One region of the Kitasatospora sp. NPDC057936 genome, then DNA from elsewhere that is predicted to be linked to it. Evidence: riboswitches for the same ligand, from Rfam matches in the RefSeq annotation. Region 1 holds a riboswitch; each other region holds the start of a gene.

The links. A riboswitch is a leader RNA that binds a small molecule or an ion and turns the genes downstream of it on or off. The one in region 1 is predicted to bind cyclic di-AMP.
Region 2: linked by a shared signal. The riboswitch ahead of ACFVU9_RS40125 (transglycosylase family protein) and the one ahead of ACFVU9_RS05360 (hypothetical protein) in region 1 are both predicted to bind cyclic di-AMP.
Region 3: linked by a shared signal. The riboswitch ahead of ACFVU9_RS18935 (NlpC/P60 family protein) and the one ahead of ACFVU9_RS05360 (hypothetical protein) in region 1 are both predicted to bind cyclic di-AMP.

The regions. Positions count from the first base shown of each region.
Region 1 is NZ_JBHVPD010000006.1:100,217-106,936, forward strand. It holds gene ACFVU9_RS05335 (SDR family NAD(P)-dependent oxidoreductase) at 1-440, opposite strand, end outside; gene ACFVU9_RS05340 (TetR family transcriptional regulator) at 579-1,199, shown strand; gene ACFVU9_RS05345 (TIGR03618 family F420-dependent PPOX class oxidoreductase) at 1,212-1,649, opposite strand; gene ACFVU9_RS05350 (alpha/beta hydrolase) at 1,880-3,049, shown strand; gene ACFVU9_RS05355 (MoaF N-terminal domain-containing protein) at 3,169-3,498, opposite strand; cyclic di-AMP (ydaO/yuaA leader) riboswitch at 3,990-4,162, shown strand; gene ACFVU9_RS05360 (hypothetical protein) at 4,164-5,459, shown strand; gene ACFVU9_RS05365 (hypothetical protein) at 5,482-6,066, opposite strand; gene ACFVU9_RS05370 (IclR family transcriptional regulator) at 6,251-6,720, opposite strand, start outside.
Region 2 is NZ_JBHVPD010000121.1:7,528-14,247, reverse strand. It holds gene ACFVU9_RS40145 (protein kinase) at 1-592, shown strand, start outside; gene ACFVU9_RS40140 (MazG family protein) at 1,423-2,445, shown strand; gene ACFVU9_RS40135 (SDR family NAD(P)-dependent oxidoreductase) at 2,468-2,896, opposite strand; gene ACFVU9_RS40130 (cytochrome P450) at 3,163-4,446, shown strand; cyclic di-AMP (ydaO/yuaA leader) riboswitch at 4,657-4,825, shown strand; gene ACFVU9_RS40125 (transglycosylase family protein) at 4,831-5,760, shown strand; gene eno (phosphopyruvate hydratase) at 6,015-6,720, shown strand, end outside.
Region 3 is NZ_JBHVPD010000032.1:76,338-83,057, forward strand. It holds gene ACFVU9_RS18925 (NYN domain-containing protein) at 93-1,532, shown strand; gene ACFVU9_RS18930 (NlpC/P60 family protein) at 1,733-2,770, shown strand; cyclic di-AMP (ydaO/yuaA leader) riboswitch at 3,119-3,272, shown strand; gene ACFVU9_RS18935 (NlpC/P60 family protein) at 3,283-4,407, shown strand; gene ACFVU9_RS18940 (NlpC/P60 family protein) at 4,635-5,681, shown strand; gene ACFVU9_RS18945 (hypothetical protein) at 5,720-6,720, shown strand, end outside.

The DNA of each region.
Region 1 (6,720 bases):
GCCGACGTGGAACTGAAGTTGACCACCACACCGCCGCCGCTCGCGAGCAGCGCCGGAAGCGTCTCGCGGGTCATCAGGAAGGTGCCGGTCAGGTTCACCGCGAGGAGCTTGTTCCAGAACTCCAGGCTGGTCTCGTGGGTGTGCGAGGAGCGCAGGATCCCGGCCGCGTTGACCAGGACGTCGAGCCCGCCGAGGCACGCGACGGCCTCCGCGACGCCCGCCACGACGGCGCCTTCGTCCGAGATGTCCAGCACCGCGGTGGTGAGCCGGTCGGCGGTGCCGTCGGCGGTCGCGCGGTCCGCGGTGCTCCGCAGGCCGTCCGCGCTGACGTCGACCGCGACGACCTTGCCGCCCTCGGCGAGGATCCGGTGCACGGTGGCCTGGCCGATGCCCGAGCCGCCGCCGGTGATCAGGACGTTCCGTCCGCTGAAGCGCTCCATGGTGGTTCTCCGTTCGTTCCCGTGGTCTCTCGACCTCTAGAGGCACGGTACGCCCGAGTGGCATAACGTGCCAATAAGTCTCGACATGCCGCCACGGCGTGAGCTGCCTCCCTGGCACGAGACGCGTACGCTGAGCCCGTGACCGGACGCCCTTCCCTGACCCAGCGCCGCCGCGAAGCCACCCGGCTGGACATCGCCCGCACCGCCGCCGCGCTCTTCGCCGAACGGGGCGCCGAGGCGACCACCGCCGAGGAGATCGCCAACGCCGCGGGCATCTCGCTGCGCACCTTCTACCGGTACTTCTCGGTCAAGGAGGACGCCGTCGCCCCACTGCTTGCGGCTGGCGGGCGGCGCTGGGTCGAACTGTTCGCGGAAAGCTCCGCCGACCTGCCAGTGCGCGAGGCGCTGGAGCGCTCGGCGGTCGCCTCGCTGACCCCGGCCGACGAGCCTGCCGCCGAGGCCATGCACTGGACCCGCAGCCTGCTGCGCGACCCCCGTCTCGCGAGCACCTGGCAGCGCGTGCACGCCGACTCCGAGGAGCGGCTGCGCGGCGTCCTGGCCGACCGCTGCCCGGAGGGCGCGGACGCGCTGGAGATCCGCCTGGCCGCCGCTGCGGCGACCGCCGCGATCCGGGTCGCCCTGGAGGAGTGGGCCCTCTCCGACGCCCCCGCGACGGGCCCGGGTTCACCTCAGGAGCTTGGCGCCCGCTGCATGCGCGAACTCACCGGGGGGCTGCGACTGTGGAGCCGGGTGCCGTGAGCAGGCTGTGCGTCAGTGGTCCTCGAAGGCCGCGGCCGGCAGGGGTTCGACGCCGACGACGCGGCGGATGCGGGTGGGCTCGATGAGGACGGTGACGCGCCGCTCGCCGGGGATCCGCCACTCGTAGCGCTCCGCGCCGAGGTACTTGCGGGCGAGATCGTCCATCCGGCGGTCGGCGCGCTCGCCGGTCACGAACCCGACGGCGCGGCCGTGGATCTGGACCCGGTCGTACGGATCGGCCAGGTCGGCGTTGGAGAGGCAGACGCGCGGGTCGCGGCGCAGGTTCCGCTCCTTCGTGCGGCCGATGGCCGTGTTGAACAGGACGAGGTCGCCCTCCAGGTCCACCCACATCGGGGTGACGTGCGGGGCGCCCTCGGCGTCCGTGGTCGCCACGTACCAGATCCGCGGCTCGCGAACCCGAGCCCGGATCTCCTCGTTCCAGCCGCCCACCGCGCCACCTCCAGGGATTCCCGATCACCTGACGTTCTATCAGGTTCGGCTCGGCGAGATGACAACTTTCAGATGACAGATTTCAAACTCTGTTATCTGAAAGTTGTCATCCGTCACCCGGAACCCCGGCCCGCTAGGGTGGAAGATCGCGTCCCGACGGGGAACCGGGGAGGTGCCCCGGATGTCCTAGCGGCGGGGGCGTGAGTTCGAGGCGTGGGAGCAAGTAGGACATGGGCCTGACGAGCCACAAGGTGTTGGCGCTGACCGTATTGATCGCCGTCGTGATGATGGCCGCCACGGTCTGGCTGTGGCCCAGACTCGCGAGGAAGACCTGGCAGGCGGTGCTCGGCCGGATCGGCACGCTGCTCGCCACCCAGTTCACCGTGCTCGCCGCGCTCGGCCTCGTCGCCAACAACTACTTCTCCTTCTACAGCAGCTGGGACGACCTGCTCGGCACCGGCGGTGACAACGGCCCGGTGGTGATCCACAACAAGGCGGACGCCTCCGGCCGCCTGCTCGTGGAGACGATCGGCCACGCCTCCGTCCAGGGCGGCGGCGCGATGGGCCGCGAGCCTGCCAAGTCCGGCGAGATCCGCAAGGTCCGGATCGACGGCAAGCTCACCCGGCTGTCCACGGAGGGCTACGTCTACCTGCCGCCGCAGTACTTCCAGCCCGAGTACGCGCAGCGCCAGTTCCCGGCCGTGATCGTCAGCACCGGTTTCCCCGGGCAAGCCGAGAACCTGATCACGCGGTTCAACTACCCGGGCGCGGCGCTCAAGCTGCTCCAGGAGGGGAAGATGCAGCCGACCGTCATGGTCCTCATGCGTCCCTCGCCCGCCCTCCCGCAGGACACCGAGTGCGAGGACATCCCCGGCGGCGCGCAGTCCGACACGTACTTCACCAAGGACGTCCCCTCGGCGATCCAGGCGAGCTTCCGGGTCTCCGCCGACCCGCAGGCGTGGGCCTTCATGGGCAACTCCACCGGCGGCTACTGCGCGGTCAAGCTCGCCATGCGCCACCCGGAGGTCTTCCCGACCGCCGTCTCCCTCTCCGGCTACTACCGTGCCGCCGAGGACCCGACCACCGGCGACCTCTTCGGCGGCAGCCGGCAGCGCCGGGACGAGGCCGACCTGATGTGGCGGCTCAAGAACCTGCCGCAGCCCAAGGCGGCCGTCCTGCTGGCGGGCACGAAGCAGGGCGACGGCGACTACAAGCACGACACCGAGGCGTTCATCGACGCGGTGCAGAGCCCCGGCCCGATGAAGGTCTCGTACAGCATGCTGGAGACCGGCGGCCACAACTTCGAGACGTGGAGCAAGCTGCTGCCGTCCTCGCTGGAGTGGCTGTCCGAGCACCTCAAGGTCCCGAATCAGCCGGGCCAGCCGGCCCCCGTAGCCTGAAGCCGGCCTTCGTAGGCTGACGGCCGGGCCCCGCAGCCGGACGGTCCCCGCGGCCTGACTCGCTGCAGCCGGCCGGCTTCCGCAGCCCGACGGTCGCCGGCCTCGCGGACCGGCCGGCCTCAGGCCACCCGCTCCAGCGTCCCCGTGTGGAGCTCGCCGACCCGGCCGCCCTCGCCCTCGAAAGTCCAGAACGCGCGCACCGTCAGCCGGACCAGGTCCATCACGTGGCTGACGGTGATGCCGCTCTGCTCCGTCCAGCTGACGAAGTACACCTCGGGCGCGACCTCGGCGACGTGGAGCGCCACGTCCTCCCACTGGCCCGCCGACTCGCCGAGGCCCTCCCAGCGCAGCCGCTTGCCGTCGGCCGAGTAGGCGTTGCGGAAGGCCGCGCCGTTGTCGGCCCGGAAGAGGTAGGTGCGGCCGGCGAAGGCGGGCAGGGGCGCGGTCATGGTGCGGCGGTTCCTCGTCTCTGCGGGAGGGGGCGCGGTGCTCTTGTGCACGACGGTGGATGTCGGACCTCCAATTTATCCGATCGGGCGAGCTCGCACGCCACTGCCAGTGAAGACGCACCCCCGTCACCGTCACCACGCAGGGCCCGCCAGGGCACCGCCGACCAACAGGTGACACCGACACCGACACCGACACCGGCACCGCGACGGTCGGCGGCACCCGGCTGCTCGGCGGGCGCGACCGCCTCGAACCCGCCGGGGCGCCGGACGCCGGGGTCCGGATCGGCGCCCGGCCCGCCCGAACATCAACGGCCCGCCGGGACACCGGCCAACTGATCCACTCCGCACCGTAGTTGATCGACACGACTGTGAGCTGCGCGACAACCGGCCGAGACGAGTTGTCCGTTCACGGACCGACTGCCTAGCCTGCAACGGCGTCCGCCCTCGCGGACCCCGCCGCCGGGACGCCGAGTCCCGTCCACCCGACGGCGGGCAACCGAGCACCACAGCGGACGGGAGCGGGGGAACCAAGGTCAGCGCCACGACCCGGCACGCCCTCGCGCGTGCCGGCCGCGGCTTGGGGTGAAGCCGTTCCCACCGGCGGCCGGGCGACCTCTCAGTCCGAACCCGACAGCTCACCTCGCAGGCGTCGCAGAGGACACCCCATGCACAAGCCTGCCCGGCGCCCCGCGCCCCGCCACGCCCGCCCGTCCCACCGCGGCCGCACCGCCGCCCTCGCCGCCACCGGCGCGCTCGCCATCACCGGCGCCGGCCTGTTCGGCCTCCAGTCCGCGCCCGGCGCCCAGGCCGCCACCGGTCCGACCGTCACCCAGGACCGGCTCGCCCCGGCCACGATGGTCGCCGGCCGGGCCGCCACCGCGACCCTCACCGTCCACTCCTCGTCCTGCTTCACCGCCAAGACCGTCGGTGTCGGCGTGCGCGACGCGGCCGGCAACAACCTCGACTTCCCCGGCAACGCCAGCAATGTGCCGATCTGCCCGTGGAGCTACACCTTCACCAGTGGCGCGCGCGCCCTGCCGGCCGGCACCTACACCCAGTTCGGGTTCTGGCAGGACTTCGGCGGCGCCTGGCACAACCTGCCGTCGCAGCAGCTCGTCGTCTCCAGCACCCCAGCCCCGACCACCACCCCGTCGGCCACCCCGTCGGCCACCCCCACCCCCACCCCCACGCCCACCCAGGCACCCACCCAGACGCCCACCCAGACCCCGAGCGCCACCGCCACCCCGAGCACCCCGGCGCCGTCCTCCCCGATCGCCGGCAAGTCGCTGACCTGGTCCGACGAGTTCAACGGCCCGATCAACTGGGGCCAGCGCTGGGTCGGCGACAAGAGCACCGCGTACAAGTACGGCAACCACAACCCGGACGACAACAAGCTCGACTGGCTGGACCCGAACAACGTCAGCGTGGCCAACGGCGTCGCCACCTTCACCGCCACCCCCGGCAGCAACACGCTGGAGAACGGCAAGCAGTCCTGGAACACCGGCTTCCTCACCACCGAGGGCTCCAGCGAGGGCTTCCAGGTCAAGACCGGCGACTACGCCGAGACCCGGGTCAAGCTGCCGGCCGGCTCCGGCGCCTGGCCGGCCCTGTGGACCTGGAAGAATGGCAACGGGGAGGTCGACTCCTTCGAGTACCACCCCGACAACCCGAACCTCCTGGAGCTGACCAACCACGTCAACCCGGGCAACTTCGACTACTACACCAACGCGAGCGCCGTCGCGAAGGACCAGTGGGTGACCATCGGCACGTACTACGGCGCCACCTCGGTGGACTGGTACGTCAACGGCGTGAAGGTGTTCTCGGACGGCAAGGGCGTCGGCGCGAACTTCTCGGCGTACCTGATCCTCAACCTGTCGGTGTGCGCGGGGCAGTACCACCCCGCGCCGCAGGGGACCGCCCCGATCACCTTCGCCGCCGACTACGTCCGCGTCTACCGGTAACCGCACCGGCACACGGTAGCCATCAGCCGGCAGCCGTCTCGACGACCCTGATGTCGAACGGCTGCCGGTTGTTGCGCGGGTGCCGGTCGTCCGGGCTGATCACCGTGACCTTCCCGCCGGTCAGCAGGCCCGTATGCGCCATGGGGGAGATCCGCACCGTGACGAGCGCGGTCGCGCTGCGTCCCTCGGGCAGGCCGGGGCCGAAGGTGCAGCGCACCTCGCGGCCCAGGAACGCCTCGCAGTTCTCGGGGAAGTACGGGCCCACCGCCGTCACCTCCTCCGGCAGGGTGACGATCACGGTGAAGGGCGAGGCGGTGGTGTCCGGGCCGAGGTTGGCGACGAAGGCGTGCACGGTCGTGGTGCCGCCGGGCGGCGCGGGGCTGGGGTCGAGCCGGACGACCTCCAGGTCGGAGTCGGACAGCGCCGCGGCCCGGCTCGCCGGCGCGAGCTGCACTGCCGGACGGGGGTCGGGCCGCTGCCCGGCCCACGACGGGTCGGCGGTCAGCGTCGCCACCGCGCAGCCCGCCGCCACGGCCACCGTCAGCCACGTCCCGCTCCGTGCCGCGTTCCCCGTCCTGCCGCGAAGCCTCTTGCGCCTGCGCTCCATCGCCGTTCACCATGCCCTCGTGCTCGGGCCGCCTGCGCTGTCGCGGGCCGCGTCCGCACCAGGGTGGCCGAGCGGCGGGCGGCCGTCGCCGCGCCCCGCCCTCCGTCCGCTCGAACGGAGGAACGCGTGCGCAGGAAGTCGACCAGTCCGACTTCCTGCGCATGACACCTCAACTGACCACCCATCAGGGTGCGAGGACCTGTCCGAGCCGGGCCGCGATCTTGTGCATCACCGGGACGAGCGAGGCCGCGCCGTCCTGCTGCTCCAGCGCCCGGATGCGGGCCTCGGGGCCGGAGACCGACAGCGCCGTCGGCGTCGGCGCGCCCGGGACGGCGAGCGCGATGCAGCGCACCCCGATCTCCTGCTCCTGGTCGTCGACGACGTACCCGCGCTCGCGCGCCTCGGCGAGCTGGTGCAGCAGCTCCTGCGGGTCGGTGACGGTGTACTCGGTGTGCGCGGGCAGCGTGTTGGGGCCGAGTATGGCGCGGGCCTCCTCCTCGGGGAGCTGGGCGAGCAGCGCCTTGCCGACGCCGGTGCAGTGCGGCTGCACCCGCCGGCCGACCTCGGTGAACATCCGCATCGAGCGGCGCGACTGCACCTGCCCGACGTAGACCACTTCGCCGCCCTCCAGGACCGCGAGGTTCGCGGTCTCGC
Region 2 (6,720 bases), on a different contig from region 1:
GCCGCCGGTGGTCCCGTTCGTCCCTGCCGTCCCGTCCGCCCCGGACCTCGGCGCGGAGTGCGGACGGCTCTCCGACCTCGTCGACGCCGGCCGCCACACCGAGGTCCTCGGCCTCGCCGCCCGGCTACTGCCCCGCGCCGAGGCCGAACTCGGCGACGGCGCGCCGCTCGTACGGACGATCCGCACCATCTACGCCCGCACCCTCCTCCAGGAGGGACACCACGCGCAGGCCCTCCCCGAGTACCGCCGCCTCGCCGCCACCGCCGAGGGCGGCCCGTTCGGACCCCAGGCCCTTGACCACCGCTACCGCGCGGCGATCTGCCTCGACCACCTCGGGCAGGGCGCGGAGGCGATGGCCGAGTACCAGTCCCTCCTCGCGACGGCGGCCCACGACCCCGACCCGGAACGCGCCTTCGACCTCCGCGAACGCATCGGCCTCCGGCTCGCCGCCGCGGGAGACGCCGAGAACGCCTGGCAGTGGCTCCTCCAGCTCCTCTTCGAACGCGAACGCCGCGAGGGCCCCCACCACCCCGCCGTCCGCCGCCTCCGCCACTCCCTGAACACCCTCCAACCCCACCGCACCACCCGCTGAGCCTCACCCCCCATCCCGCCGAACGCTGGGCCGCGCCGTAGGAAGTCGTTGGGGCCGACTTCCTGTGCTTCCGTGCCTGGCCTTCGCCTCAGCGTGAGAGGCCGGCGGCATCGCCCCCGTCGGCTGGGCTGCGCCGTAGGAAGTCGTTGGGGCCGACTTCCTGTGCTTCCGTGCCTGGCCTTCGCCTCAGCGTGAGAGGCCGACGGCATCACCCCCGCCTGCTGGGCTGCGCCGTAGGAAGTCGTTGGGGCCGACTTCCTGTGCTTCGGTCTTCTGGCGTCCACCTCAGCGTGGGAGGCCGGCGGCATCGCCCCCGCCCGCTGGGCTGCGCCGTAGGAAGTCGATGGGGCCGACTTCGTACGTTTCCGTTTCCTGGCGTCCACCTCCACGTGAGAGGTCGGCGGCATCGCCCCCGCCCACTGGGCCGCGCTGTAGGAAGTCGATGGTGCCGACTTCCTGTGGAGGCCCGCGTCCGGGGATGGCGGGGTGTGCCGGATGTCGGCCCGGCCGACTTCCTGTGCGGAGCCTCGTTTCGGGCTGCGGCGTAGGAAGTCGATGGGGCCGACTTTCTGCGCAGGGCCCCGGATGCGGGGAAGCGGCGTTGCGCGAGGCCCGATGGTGCGGGAGGTCGGCGGGGCCGACTTCTTGTGCGGGGCGCGTGGGGAGTCGCCCTGCCCGACTTCGTGTGCCTGGCCTTCGAGTCCAGTGTGAGACGCGAAGCCCTGTACCGAGGCGAGACGCCGGGGGCGACTTCCCGGAGATCCGCGGGACGGTGGTCCGGATCGGGTTCTGCTGGTCGGGCAGGGGGCCGGGGCGGGTAGGTTCGGGGTGTGACGACGAATACTCCGGGCGCGAAGTTGATCCTGCTCACCACCACCCACCGGGTGGCCCCCGGGCTGCTGGCGTGGCCGGCATGGGAGGCGTTGCGGTCGGCGGGGCGGGTGCTGGCGGGGGACGCCGGGCATCCGCAGGTGGCCGCGGTGCGGCAGGCCGGGGTGGACGTGGAGATCGTGGAGCCGGCCTCGGCGCCGGCGCTGGCGCGGCTGCTGACCGAGGAGCCCGCCGGCCGGGCCCCCACGGTGTGGCTGGGCAGCCCCGACGGGGACCCGGGCCTCACCGCGGCGCTGGCGCGCCTGGCCGTGGAGCACGCGGGGGAGGTGCCGGAGATCGAGGTGCTGCCGGGGTCGTACGACCTGCCCGGCGCCCGCCTGCTGGACCTGGTCTCGGTGATGGACCGGCTGCGCTCGCCGGACGGCTGCCCGTGGGACGCCGAGCAGACGCACGCGAGCCTGGTGAAGTACCTGGTCGAGGAGGCGTACGAGCTGGTCGAGGCGATCGAGGAGGGGGACCGGGAGACGCTGCGCGAGGAGCTGGGGGACGTCCTGCTCCAGGTGTTCTTCCACTCGCGGATCGCCGAGGAGCACCCGACCGACGCCTTCTCGATCGACGACGTGGCCGGTGACCTGGTCGAGAAGCTGATGTACCGGCACCCGCACGTGTTCGGGGACGTCGAGGCGGAGGGCGCCGCCGAGGTCGAGGCGAACTGGGAGCAGCTGAAGGCGGCCGAGAAGGCGGACCGCGAGTCGGTGCTGGACGGCGTGCCGGCCGGGCTGCCGTCGCTCGCGTACGCGGCGAAGCTGGTGTCGCGGGTGCGCCGGGCCGGGTTCGAGGGCGTGCCGGACGAGTCGTACGAGCTGCCCGCGGAGCTCACGGAGGAGTCCGCGGGCAGGCTGCTGCTGGCCGTGGCGCAGCGGGCGCACGACGCGGGGGTGGACGTGGACGCGGCGCTGCGCGCGGCGGCGCGCGCCTACCGGGACGCGGTCCGCGAGGCCGAGGGCCTCAAGCCGGAGTAGACGCGGGGGAAGGGGAAGGGCCTCAGGCCGCCGTCACCGCGTCCTGGACGGTGGTCCGCGGCTGGGGCAGGACGACCTCGCCGATGGCCTCGCCGACGAGGGCGACGAGTTCGGCGAGGCGCTCCAGGCCGAGATGGTCGGGAAGGTCGGCGAGGGAGATGATCCGCTCGCCGTCCGGGCCGGCGACGCAGAACAGGTCGATCGGCCCGAGGTGCTTCTCGGCGGTGTCGACGAGCGCGGCGACGTCGCTGGGGCGGCGGACGTCCCCGCCGACGCCGACGACGGGGCAGCCGGGCCGGTCGAGTTCGCCGGCGAGGTCCTCGGCGACGCCGGCCCGCTGGTCGGCGATCAGCACTCCGGCGGCGCCGGCCGCGGTGAACCGGCGGGCGAGGTCGGCTCCCGACCCGCCGTCGAGTACCGCGATGACGACGACTGCCCCGGTGACCCGCATGGTGCGCTCCTCCCTGTGGGCGGTCCGCACTGACGCCCACGATTTCTGCCGAGGATCGTAGGCAGGTCCTGACCCTCCGCAACAGGGGTTACCCCTCAGGTGACCAGGCTCACGCCTGCCCACCGTCCAAGAGCTGTCCAAAACCCGTCCACGCACTGTCCACGGGCCGTTCGCGGGGCGTTGAGGAACGGTCCGCGGGTCGTTGACGATCCGGTCACTCACCGTAGATGGCGGGGTGCCCCCGACCCACCGGATACGGTCGTCCCATGCCAGTTCAGCCCGACGCCGCCCGCCCGCCGCTCTTCACGTGGGAGTTCGCCGCCGACCCGTACCCGGCGTACGCGTGGCTGCGCGAGCACGCCCCGGTGCACCGCACCACGCTGCCGAGCGGGGTGGACGCCTGGCTGGTGACGCGGTACGCGGACGCGCGGCAGGCGCTGGCGGACGGCCGGCTGTCGAAGAACCCGGCGCACCACAGCGAGCAGGCGCACCGCACCGGCCGGGTCGGGATCCCGGGGGAGCGGCAGGCGGACCTGATGACGCACCTGCTGAACATCGACCCGCCGGACCACACCCGGCTGCGCCGCCTGGTGTCGAAGGCGTTCACGCCGCGCCGGGTGGCCGAGTTCGAGCCGCGGGTGCAGCAGCTCACCGACCGCCTGATCGACGGCTTCGCGCAGCGCGGTTCGGCGGACCTCATCCACGAGTTCGCGTTCCCGCTCCCCATCTACGCGATCTGCGACATGCTCGGCGTGCCGGCCGAGGACCAGGACGACTTCCGTGACTGGGCCGGCATGATGATCCGCCACGGGGGCGGCCAACGCGGCGGCGTGGGGCGGGCGGTGAAGCGGATGCGGGCGTACCTGCTGGAGCTGATCCACCGCAAGCGGGCGGACCTCGGGGACGACCTGATCTCGGGCCTGATCCGGGCGAGCGACCACGGCGAGCACCTCACCGAGAACGAGGCCGCCGCGATGGCGTTCATCCTCCTGTTCGCCGGCTTCGAGACGACCGTCAACCTGATCGGCAACGGGACGTACGCGCTGCTGCGCAACCCGGAGCAGCGCCGCCTGCTGCAGGAGTCGGTGGCGCGGGGCGAGACGGCGCTGCTGGAGACCGGGATCGAGGAACTCCTGCGCTACGACGGTCCGGTGGAGCTGGCGACGTGGCGGTTCGCGACCCACCCGCTGACCATCGGCGGGGTGGACATCCCGGTCGGCGACCCGGTGCTCGTGGTGCTGGCGGCGGCGGACCGGGATCCGGCCAGGTTCTCGGACGAGAACACCCTGGACCTGGCCCGGGCGGACAACCCGCACCTGGGTTTCGGGCACGGCATCCACTACTGCATCGGCGCCCCGCTGGCCAGGCTCGAAGGCCGGTCGGCGCTGGCCACGCTGTTGTCCCGGCTGCCCGATATCGCGCTGGCGGAAAGCCCGGAGAACCTGCGGTGGCGCGGTGGCCTGATCATGCGCGGATTGCGCGAACTTCCGGTCGAATTCAGTCCCGAGAGCCGTTCACCGCACGCGCTTCCCGACGCTCCGACACACTGACGGGACGTCGCGAACCGGTACGGATCGGCCGTATGAACACCCATCAATCCGGACAAACAACCGCCGTTGGTAGGCGATCGACCACGTGCCGTAATTTCTGTGTGATGTCTGCGATATGAGCTTGTGATTGGTCTGAGGATCTGTCTACTCTCCCTGGAGTTCGCAGCTGCGGACCCCGAGTGCGGAACGCCGAGTCCTGCCCGCCGCGCCACGGGAAACCGACCAGAACCCTGGGCAGGGGCGGGGGAACCAGGTTTGTTGCCGTTCCTCCACGGCTTGGGGTGAAGCCGCCCGAGCGGAATCGTTTCCGCAGACGGCGGCCGGGCCACCTCCCGGTCCGAACCCGACAGCTCACCTCGCAGGCGTGCGGAGAGGGACCCCTTCATGCTGTTCGTTGGAACCGGTCGTCACCGCCGTCGCACCCAGACCGAGAAGGCCATCGCCGTCGCCGGAGTGGCCGGCGTCGGACTCGCGATGCCGATCCTCACCGCCACCGGCGCCTCCGCCGCCCCGGCCTCCGCCTGGGACTCCGTCGCCCAGTGCGAGAGCGGCGGCGACTGGGGCATCAACACCGGCAACGGCTTCTACGGCGGCCTGCAGTTCACCTCCAGCACCTGGAAGGCCTTCGGCGGCACCGCGTACGCGGCGCAGGCCAACCAGGCCTCCAAGGGCCAGCAGATCGCGGTGGCCGAGAAGGTCCTGGCCTCGCAGGGTCCGGGCGCCTGGCCGGTCTGCTCGAAGAAGGCCGGCCTGTCGAAGGGCGGCGCCCCCGCCGCCGTCGACACCTCCGACGCCAAGCCCGCCGCGCAGCAGCACTCCCAGCCGGTGCAGCAGCAGCCCGCGGCGAAGCCGGCCCAGCCGAAGCCGGCTCAGAAGCCCGCCCAGCAGCAGTACCAGCAGCACACGCAGCAGGCCCAGCAGCAGCCGCAGGCCCCGGGCTTCTCCGGCAAGGCCGGCTGGGACGCCGACGCGAAGGTGTACTGGTACCAGAACAATGGCACCTGGTACTGGACCAGCCACCAGGGCGTCTACCAGCAGTACGCGGGCCAGGCCCAGCAGCAGGCCGCCCAGCAGCAGTACGCCCAGCAGCAGGTCCAGCAGCAGTACGCCCAGCCGCAGCAGCAAGCCCCCCGCGCCGCCGTCGCCCCGCAGGGCGGCCACGACTACACCGTCCACGCCGGTGACACGCTGTCGAGCATCGCGTCCGCCCAGGGTGTGCACGGCGGCTGGCAGTCGGTCTACGACGGCAACCGCGGCACCGTCGGCGGCGACCCGAACCTGATCCTGCCCGGCCAGGTGCTGCACCTCGGCTGACGCCGGCCGGAACCGGTGCGACACGCCACGGAGGGGGCCGACCCCGGATCGGCCCCCTTCGTCCGCTTCCGCCCCTTTTCCCGGGGAGCCCAGGTGAACTACCGGTAAGTAGCCCGGCCACACGCTGAGACGGGACCGAGGTCGGCGTGGCCCCGGGACCACGTGCGGTTAGGCTCTGGTCGTAACGACTCCGCAATCATCCCGCCGGCCGCACCACTGGTCAGCGGGACCCTGCTTCCGCAAGGAGATGCCTCGTGCCGTCCATCGATGTCGTCGTAGCCCGTGAGATCCTCGACTCGCGTGGCAACCCCACGGTCGAGGTCGAGGTCGGCCTCGACGACGGCAGCACCGGTCGTGCCGCTGTCCCGTCGGGTGCCTCCACCGGCGCCTTCGAGGCGCTGGAGCTCCGCGACGGTGACAAGAACCGCTACTTCGGCAAGGGCGTGGAGAAGGCCGTCCTGGCCGTCATCGAGCAGATCGGCCCGGAGCTGGTCGGCTACGACGCCACCGAGCAGCGCCTGATCGACCAGGCCATGCTCGACCTGGACGCCACCCCGGACAAGTCCTCGCTCGGCGCCAACGCCATCCTGGGCGTCTCGCTGGCCGTCGCGCACGCCGCCTCCGAGGCGAGCGACCTGCCGCTGTTCCGCTACCTGGGCGGCCCGAACGCGCACGTCCTGCCGGTCCCGATGATGAACATCCTCAACGGCGGCTCGCACGCGGACTCCAACGTCGACATCCAGGAGTTCATGATCGCCCCGATCGGCGCGGAGTCCTTCTCCGAGGCCGTCCGCTGGGGCGTCGAGGTCTACCACACCCTCAAGGGCGTCCTGAAGGAGCGCGGCCTGTCCACCGGCCTCGGCGACGAGGGCGGCTTCGCGCCGAACCTGGACAGCAACCGCGAGGCCCTGGACCTCATCACCGAGGCCATCCAGAAGGCCGGCTACGTGCCCGGCCGCG
Region 3 (6,720 bases), on a different contig from region 1:
GGGACAATACAGACAGAACGCACGGAGCGTGACGACAGGGACGGCGGCCGCGGGGCCGCACCCGTTGGACCAGGATCGGAGCCGAGGACGTGGTGGACGCAGCGAGGGAGCCCGCCGGACCGCAGGGGCAGCCCGCTGCGGAGCCGGCCGCCGGGGCGGCGGGGGCCGCCGACGGTGCCGCCGCGTCCGGAACCGCCGCGGACCCGGGAGCAGGCCGTCCCGCCGAGAAGCTCGACCGGCCGCTGCCGGAGGGCGTGCGCCGGCGCGTGGTCGGCCTGGCCGCGGACGCGCTCGGCGGACTGCCGCCCGGCGAGCTGCCGCAGAGCCTGCGTCAGTACGCCAAGTTCACCCCGGCCCGGCGGGCCAAGTACGCGGCCACGGCGATCGCGGCGGCGCTGGAGTCGGAGCCGGCCTTCCGGCTGCGGATAGCGGAGCGGCTGCGGCTGGGCCAGCCGGACCTGGTGAAGGCGCTGGAGTCGGGCAGCGTCCCCGGCGCCGCCGATCCGATGGACGTCGCGGCCGCCGCCTACCTGGTGCGGTCGGCGGGCTGGAGCCGGCTGGTCGCCGAGGCCGGCGAGGAGGCCGAGCGGGCCGGCGCCGAGGGCGCGGCCGCGGAGGCGGCCCGGCTGGTGGAGAAGCTGCAGGCCGAGCTGGCCGAGGTGCGGGCCGGGGCGCGCGCGGACCTGGACCGGCAGCGGGCCGAGTCCGAGGACGTCCGGCGGGAGGCCGACTCGCTGCGCAAGAAGGTGCGTTCGCTGGAGAGCGACACCCGCCGGGCGCAGGCCGAGACCCGTCGGCTGGCCGGTGAGCTGGAGGCGCTGCGCGCGCAGGCGGCGACCGAGCGCAGTGCGGCCGAGAGCGAGGCGCGGCGGCTGCGGCACCGCGTCGGCGAGCTGGAGACCGCCGCCGAGCAGGGCCGCCGTTCGGCCCGCGAGGGGCGCAGCGTGGAGGACATGCGGCTGCGGCTGCTGCTTGACACCGTGCTGCAGTCGGCGCAGGGGCTGCAGCGCGAGCTGGCGCTGCCGGTGTCGCAGATCCGCCCGGCGGACCTGGTGGAGGCGGTGGTGCCGGGTTCGGCCTCGCCGCACGACGTGGCCCGGCGCGGGCTCGCGGAGGACGATCCGGCCCTGCTGGACCAGCTGCTGGCGATCCCGCAGGTGCACCTGGTGGTGGACGGCTACAACGTGACGAAGACCGGCTATCCGACGCTGCCGCTGGAGCAGCAGCGGCTGCGGCTGCTGGGCGGGCTGGCGATGCTGGCCCAGCGCACGCAGGCGGAGGTCACGTGCGTGTTCGACGGGCAGGACCTGGACGTGCCGGTGATCATGGCACCGCCGCGCGGGGTCCGGGTGCGCTTCAGCCGGACCGGCGAGACGGCGGACGAGCTGATCAGACGCCTGGTGCGGGCCGAGCCGCAGGGCCGTCCGGTCGTGGTGGTCTCCGCCGACCGGGAGGTCGCGGAGGGCGTGCGGAAGGCCGGCGCGCGCCCGGTCGCCTCGGTTCTGCTGCTGAACCGGCTGGCGCGGCCCTGATTCCGTGCCGATGGGGATGACGGCCGCTCAGCGTCCGGTTTGCGGTGATGTGCGGATTCGGTGAAGCGGCGTGGGGGCTCGGAGTTCACGCCTTTGGGGGAGTGGCGCAATGCCTGGATGTTCACTAGGGTCTGGCGTCAAACCTATTTTCCGGATTTCTCACCCGAACCGGTGAGTCCATGGAAGAAGGAGCAGGTCCCTTGGCCTCCCACCGCCGTCCCAAGCAGCCGAGCCGCGCGCGGGTCTCCGTGCTCACCGCTGCTGCTGCGACCGCGGTCGCGCTCTCCGCCCAGGTGGCCGCGCACGCCGCGCCGCAGCCGAACAAGACGGATGTCAAGGCGCAGATCGACGAGCTGCAGCAGGAGCAGGAGCAGGCCGCCGAGAAGTACAACGGCGCCAAGGAGCGGGCCGACCAGCTGCGCAAGCAGGCCGACCAGCTCCAGGACCAGGTGGCCCGCGGCCAGGAGCAGATGACCCAGCTTCAGACCGGCCTCGCCGGCGTGGCGGGCGAGCAGTACCGCACCGGCGGCATCGACCCGTCCGTCCAGCTGATGCTCTCCTCCGACCCGAACAACTACCTGGCCAAGGCCTCCAGCGTGCAGCAGGCCACCGCCACCGAGACCGACGCGCTCAAGGGCCTGCTGGACCAGCAGCGCCGCCTGGACCAGGAGAAGGCCGAGGCCGCCGCGGTGCTGGCCTCCCTGGACTCCACCACCAAGGACCTGAACCAGTCCAAGGCGGACGTCAACGCCAAGCTCAAGCAGGCCCAGGACCTCCTCAACTCGCTCAGCGCCTCCGAGCGCGCCGCGCTGAAGGCCCAGCAGGCCCAGGACGACCGCGCCTCGCGCGGCACCGACCGGGTCGACCTGAGCAGCCTGCCGCCGGCCAGCGGCTACGCGGCCGTGGCCGTGGCCAAGGCGATGAGCAAGCAGGGCTCGCCGTACGTGTGGGGTGCCGTCGGCTCCAGCACCTTCGACTGCTCGGGCCTGATGCTCTGGTCGTACGGCCAGGCCGGCGTCTCGCTGCCGCGCACCTCGCAGGAGCAGGGCCACTACGGCACCCGGGTGCCCTCGCTGGACCAGGCGCAGCCCGGCGACCTGGTGATCTACGGTCCCGACATGCACCACGTCGCGATGTACATCGGCAACGGCATGGTGGTGCACGCGCCGCACACCGGCGACGTCGTCAAGGTGATGAAGGCCGACGCGATGCCGATCAACACCATCCGCCGGGTCTGACCCCCCGACACGCCGCGGGCCGGCGCGACGGCCCTGTGATCCGCGCCACCTCCCGAGCAGGGGTGGCGCGTTCGCTTGAGCGCGTTTCCCTGCGTTTCGCCGCGTTCGCGTGACAAGTGATCAGCCTTGCGTGCTGCTGCGATCACCTTCTGTCATCTTCACAAAAGAACTTGGTTATTCTTCCGCCTTTTTTCTGACAAGGATTTGAACCGATCACGGTTCAGTTACTAGGGTCGTGACCCGGACCACCGCACTGTCGATCGCCCAGCCAGGGTGGCGGCGGTGGTTCCCGCCGAGTTCGTGAAGCAGCGGGACGGGTCGAAGCGACCGTCCGACAGGGGAGCCCAGTGACAGGGGGCGCTGTGGAGCGGAGCCGGGGAACCACGTTCCTCCGGGGTGAATCGGCGCCAGGTCGGCCGGTGGAACGGCCGTGAGGCGTCGTAGGGCATGCTTCCGGCCCGAACCCGTCAGCTCACCCGGTAGGCGGACGTAGGAAGAAGGAGTCCGCCTTCGTGGCGTCCCATCGTCGTCCCAAGCCCGCCGGCCGTGCCCGAGTTTCCTTCCTGACCGGAGTTGCCGCGGCAGCCGTCGCCCTCTCCGCGCAGTCCGGCGCCCACGCCGACCCCGCGCCGACCAAGGACCAGGTCAAGGAGCAGGTCGACCAGCTCAACGAGCAGGCCGAGGTGGCGACCGAGCAGTACAACGCCGCCCAGGCCAAGCAGCAGGAGCTGCAGAAGCAGGTCAGCGGCCTGCAGGACCAGGTGGCCCGCCAGCAGGAGCAGGTGACCGACCTCCAGGGCGGCCTCGCCCAGATCGCCGGCGAGCAGTACCGCAACGGGGGCATATCCCCGACCGTCCAGCTGATGTTCTCGTCCAAGCCGGACAACTTCCTCAGCCAGGCCGACGCCCTGAACCAGGCCGGCAGCACCCAGAAGGGTCAGCTGAAGGAGCTCCAGGACCAGCAGCGCAAGCTGGACCAGGACCGCACCGAGGCCCAGGGCAAGCTCGCCGAGCTGGACGCGACCACCCAGCAGCTGAAGGCGTCCAAGGAGCAGATCCAGGGGAAGCTGACGGCCGCCCAGAACCTCTTCAACACCCTGTCCGAGCAGGAGCGCCAGGCCATCAAGGCGGCCGAGGACAAGGCCGCCGCCGATGCCAAGGCCAAGGCCGACGCCGCGAAGGCCCAGCAGGCCGCCGCCGACCGCGCCTCCCGCGACAGCAGCCGCACCGACCTCGGCTCGGCCCCGTCGTCCTCGCCGGTCGCCAAGCCGCCGGCGGCGGGCAGCTCGCGCGGTGCCGCCGCGCTGTCCTACGCCGCCACCAAGATCGGCAGCCCGTACGTCTGGGCCGCCACCGGCCCGAACTCCTTCGACTGCTCGGGCCTGATGGTCTGGGCCTTCGACCAGGCCGGCGTCTCGCTGCCGCGTACCTCGCAGGAGCAGGCCGGCGCCGGGACCCGGATCGGCACGGACCTCTCCCAGGCCCAGCCCGGCGACCTGCTGATCTTCTTCAACGACGCCCACCACGTCGGCATCTACGCCGGCAACGGCCAGGTGCTGCACGCGCCCAAGCCGGGTGCGAGCGTCCGCTACGAGGCGGTCACCAACATGCCGCTCTCGTCCATCGTGCGGGTCTGATTCCCCGCTCGGCTTCCCGCAGGCCCGGCCCTCCTCCCCGGAGGTCCGGGCCTGCGGCGTTTCCTTTCCTCGGACTGATGTCCGATTCAGGGTCAAATATTCGGGTTGGGAGGGGTTTGGACTCGGTTGCCCGGACTCGCTAACGTCTGCCACCGGACTCCCGCTCCAGGACCGCCCGCTTGGGTGCGGCGGCGGGACCGGTCCGCAGGATTGGAGCAGCCGCCGCCATGCCCGTGCACCGCCGTTCCCAACTGCTCGCCCGTGCGCTGGTGCTGACCGCGGCCGCCACCACCGCCCTGGGCGTCACGACGGGCGGCAGCGCCCAGGCCGCCCCCGGCTCCCCGGACGCGCCCAGCCGCAAGGACGTCAAGGCGCAGGTCGAGCAGCTGTACAACGAGGCCGAACAGGCGTCGGAGAAGTACAACGCCGCGCAGGAGGCCCAGCAGCGGCTCCAGGGCGAGACCACCGTCCTCCAGGGCGAGATCGCCGCCGCCCAGGACCAGCTGAACCAGCTGCGCGGCGACCTCGCCACCGTGGCCGGCGCCGAGTACCGCTCCGGCGGCATGGCGCAGACCGTCCAGCTGATGCTCGCCACCGACCCGGAGGGCTACCTCGCCCGCGCCCGGACCCTCGACCAGGCGACCGAGCGGCAGAACGAGACGCTGCACGAGCTGGTGACCCGTCAGCGCGGGCTCGACCAGCGCCGCACCGAGACCGCCGCCAAGCTCGCCGAGCTGGACCAGGCCCGCCGGACGCTCGCCGACAGCAAGCAGGAGATCCAGCAGCGGCTGGCCAAGGCCCAGCGGCTGCTCAACAGCCTGGGCGCCGCCGAGCGCTCCCGGATGGCCGCGCAGGACGCCCAGGAGGCCGAGCAGCGCGCCACCCGCGGCACCGACCGGCTGGACCTCGGCACCACCCCGCCCGCCTCCGAGCGTGGGGCGGCGGCGCTCGCGGCGGCGGTGCGGATGATCGGGTCGCCGTACGTGTACGGGTCCACCGGCCCCCGCGCGTTCGACTGTTCCGGTCTGATGTACTACAGCTGGCGGCAGGCGGGAGTGAGCCTGCCGCGCACCTCGCAGGCCCAGGCCTACGCCGGCCAGCGGGTGAGCCTGTCCGAAGCGCGACCGGGAGACCTGGTGATCTTCTACCGGGACATGCACCACGTCGGCATGTACGCCGGCGGCGGGGTGATCGTGCACGCCCCGTACCCGGGGGCCAGGGTCCGGTACGAGAGCGTCAATGCGATGCCCGTCGCGGGGGTGGTCCGGCTCTGAGCCCGACCCCGTCCGGACCGGACGCGATACGGCCCTGCGTGCTGTCCCGGCGAGGCGCCCTGCTGCTCGCCGCCGGAGGGCTGACCCAGCTGTCGCTGCCGCCCGTCGCCCCCGCGGTGGCCGGCCGGGGGCTCGGCGGGGCGGACGAGCGGACCGAGGTGGCGGCGGTGCTGGACGAACGCGCGCGCGAGCTGTCGGCCACCACCGGACTGCCGCTGACCGCCGGCTACCGCAACCTCGTCGTCTCCCCGGGCACGGACCCCGGCCGGCTGACCGTCACGGCCGACCTGGACGTCCGGGTCGCCGGCTACGACGAGTACCCCGCCGTCTACCCCCGCCGCCTCACGCTGACGCGGGCCGACGGCTGGCGGGTCGAGCGCGAGGACGCCGCGAGCGGGCCGCCGGCGCTCTGGGACTTCGGGACGGGACGGTCCGCGCGCGGCGCGCAGTGCCTGGTGCTCGGCCTCGCCGCCGGACCGGACCCGGCCGGGCCGGTCGCGATCGGCGACCGCGCCGTCCCCGCGGTGAGCGCGGTCTGGGGCACCGGCTGGGCGGGCCGACTGCTGCTGGAACTGCCCGCCACCGAGCCGCAGTTCGCCCGCCTGCTGGAGGCCGATCCGGCCGGCTGGACGGGCATGGCGGCGGTCACCGTGGCCGCCCCCGGCGCGCCCTCGCACACCCCGGCCGACCGGGTGCTGATCAACCCCGAGGCGTTCGGGCGGCTCAGCGACTTCGGCCGCCAGGTGGTCGTCACCCACGAGACCACCCACGTCGCGACCCGGGCCGACACCCGGGCCTGGACGCCGCTGTGGCTCTCCGAGGGCGTCGCCGACTGGACGGCCTACCGCGACTCCGGCCGCACGCCCCGCCAGATCGCCCCCGAGCTGGCCCGGGACGTGGCCGCCGGAAGGGTGCCCACGGCCCTGCCCGCCGACCGCGACTTCGCCGCGGGCACCACCGGCATCGCCCAGGCCTACGAGCAGGCCTGGCTCGCCTGTCGGCTGATCGCCGCCCGCTTCGGCACCGCCCGCCTGGTCGC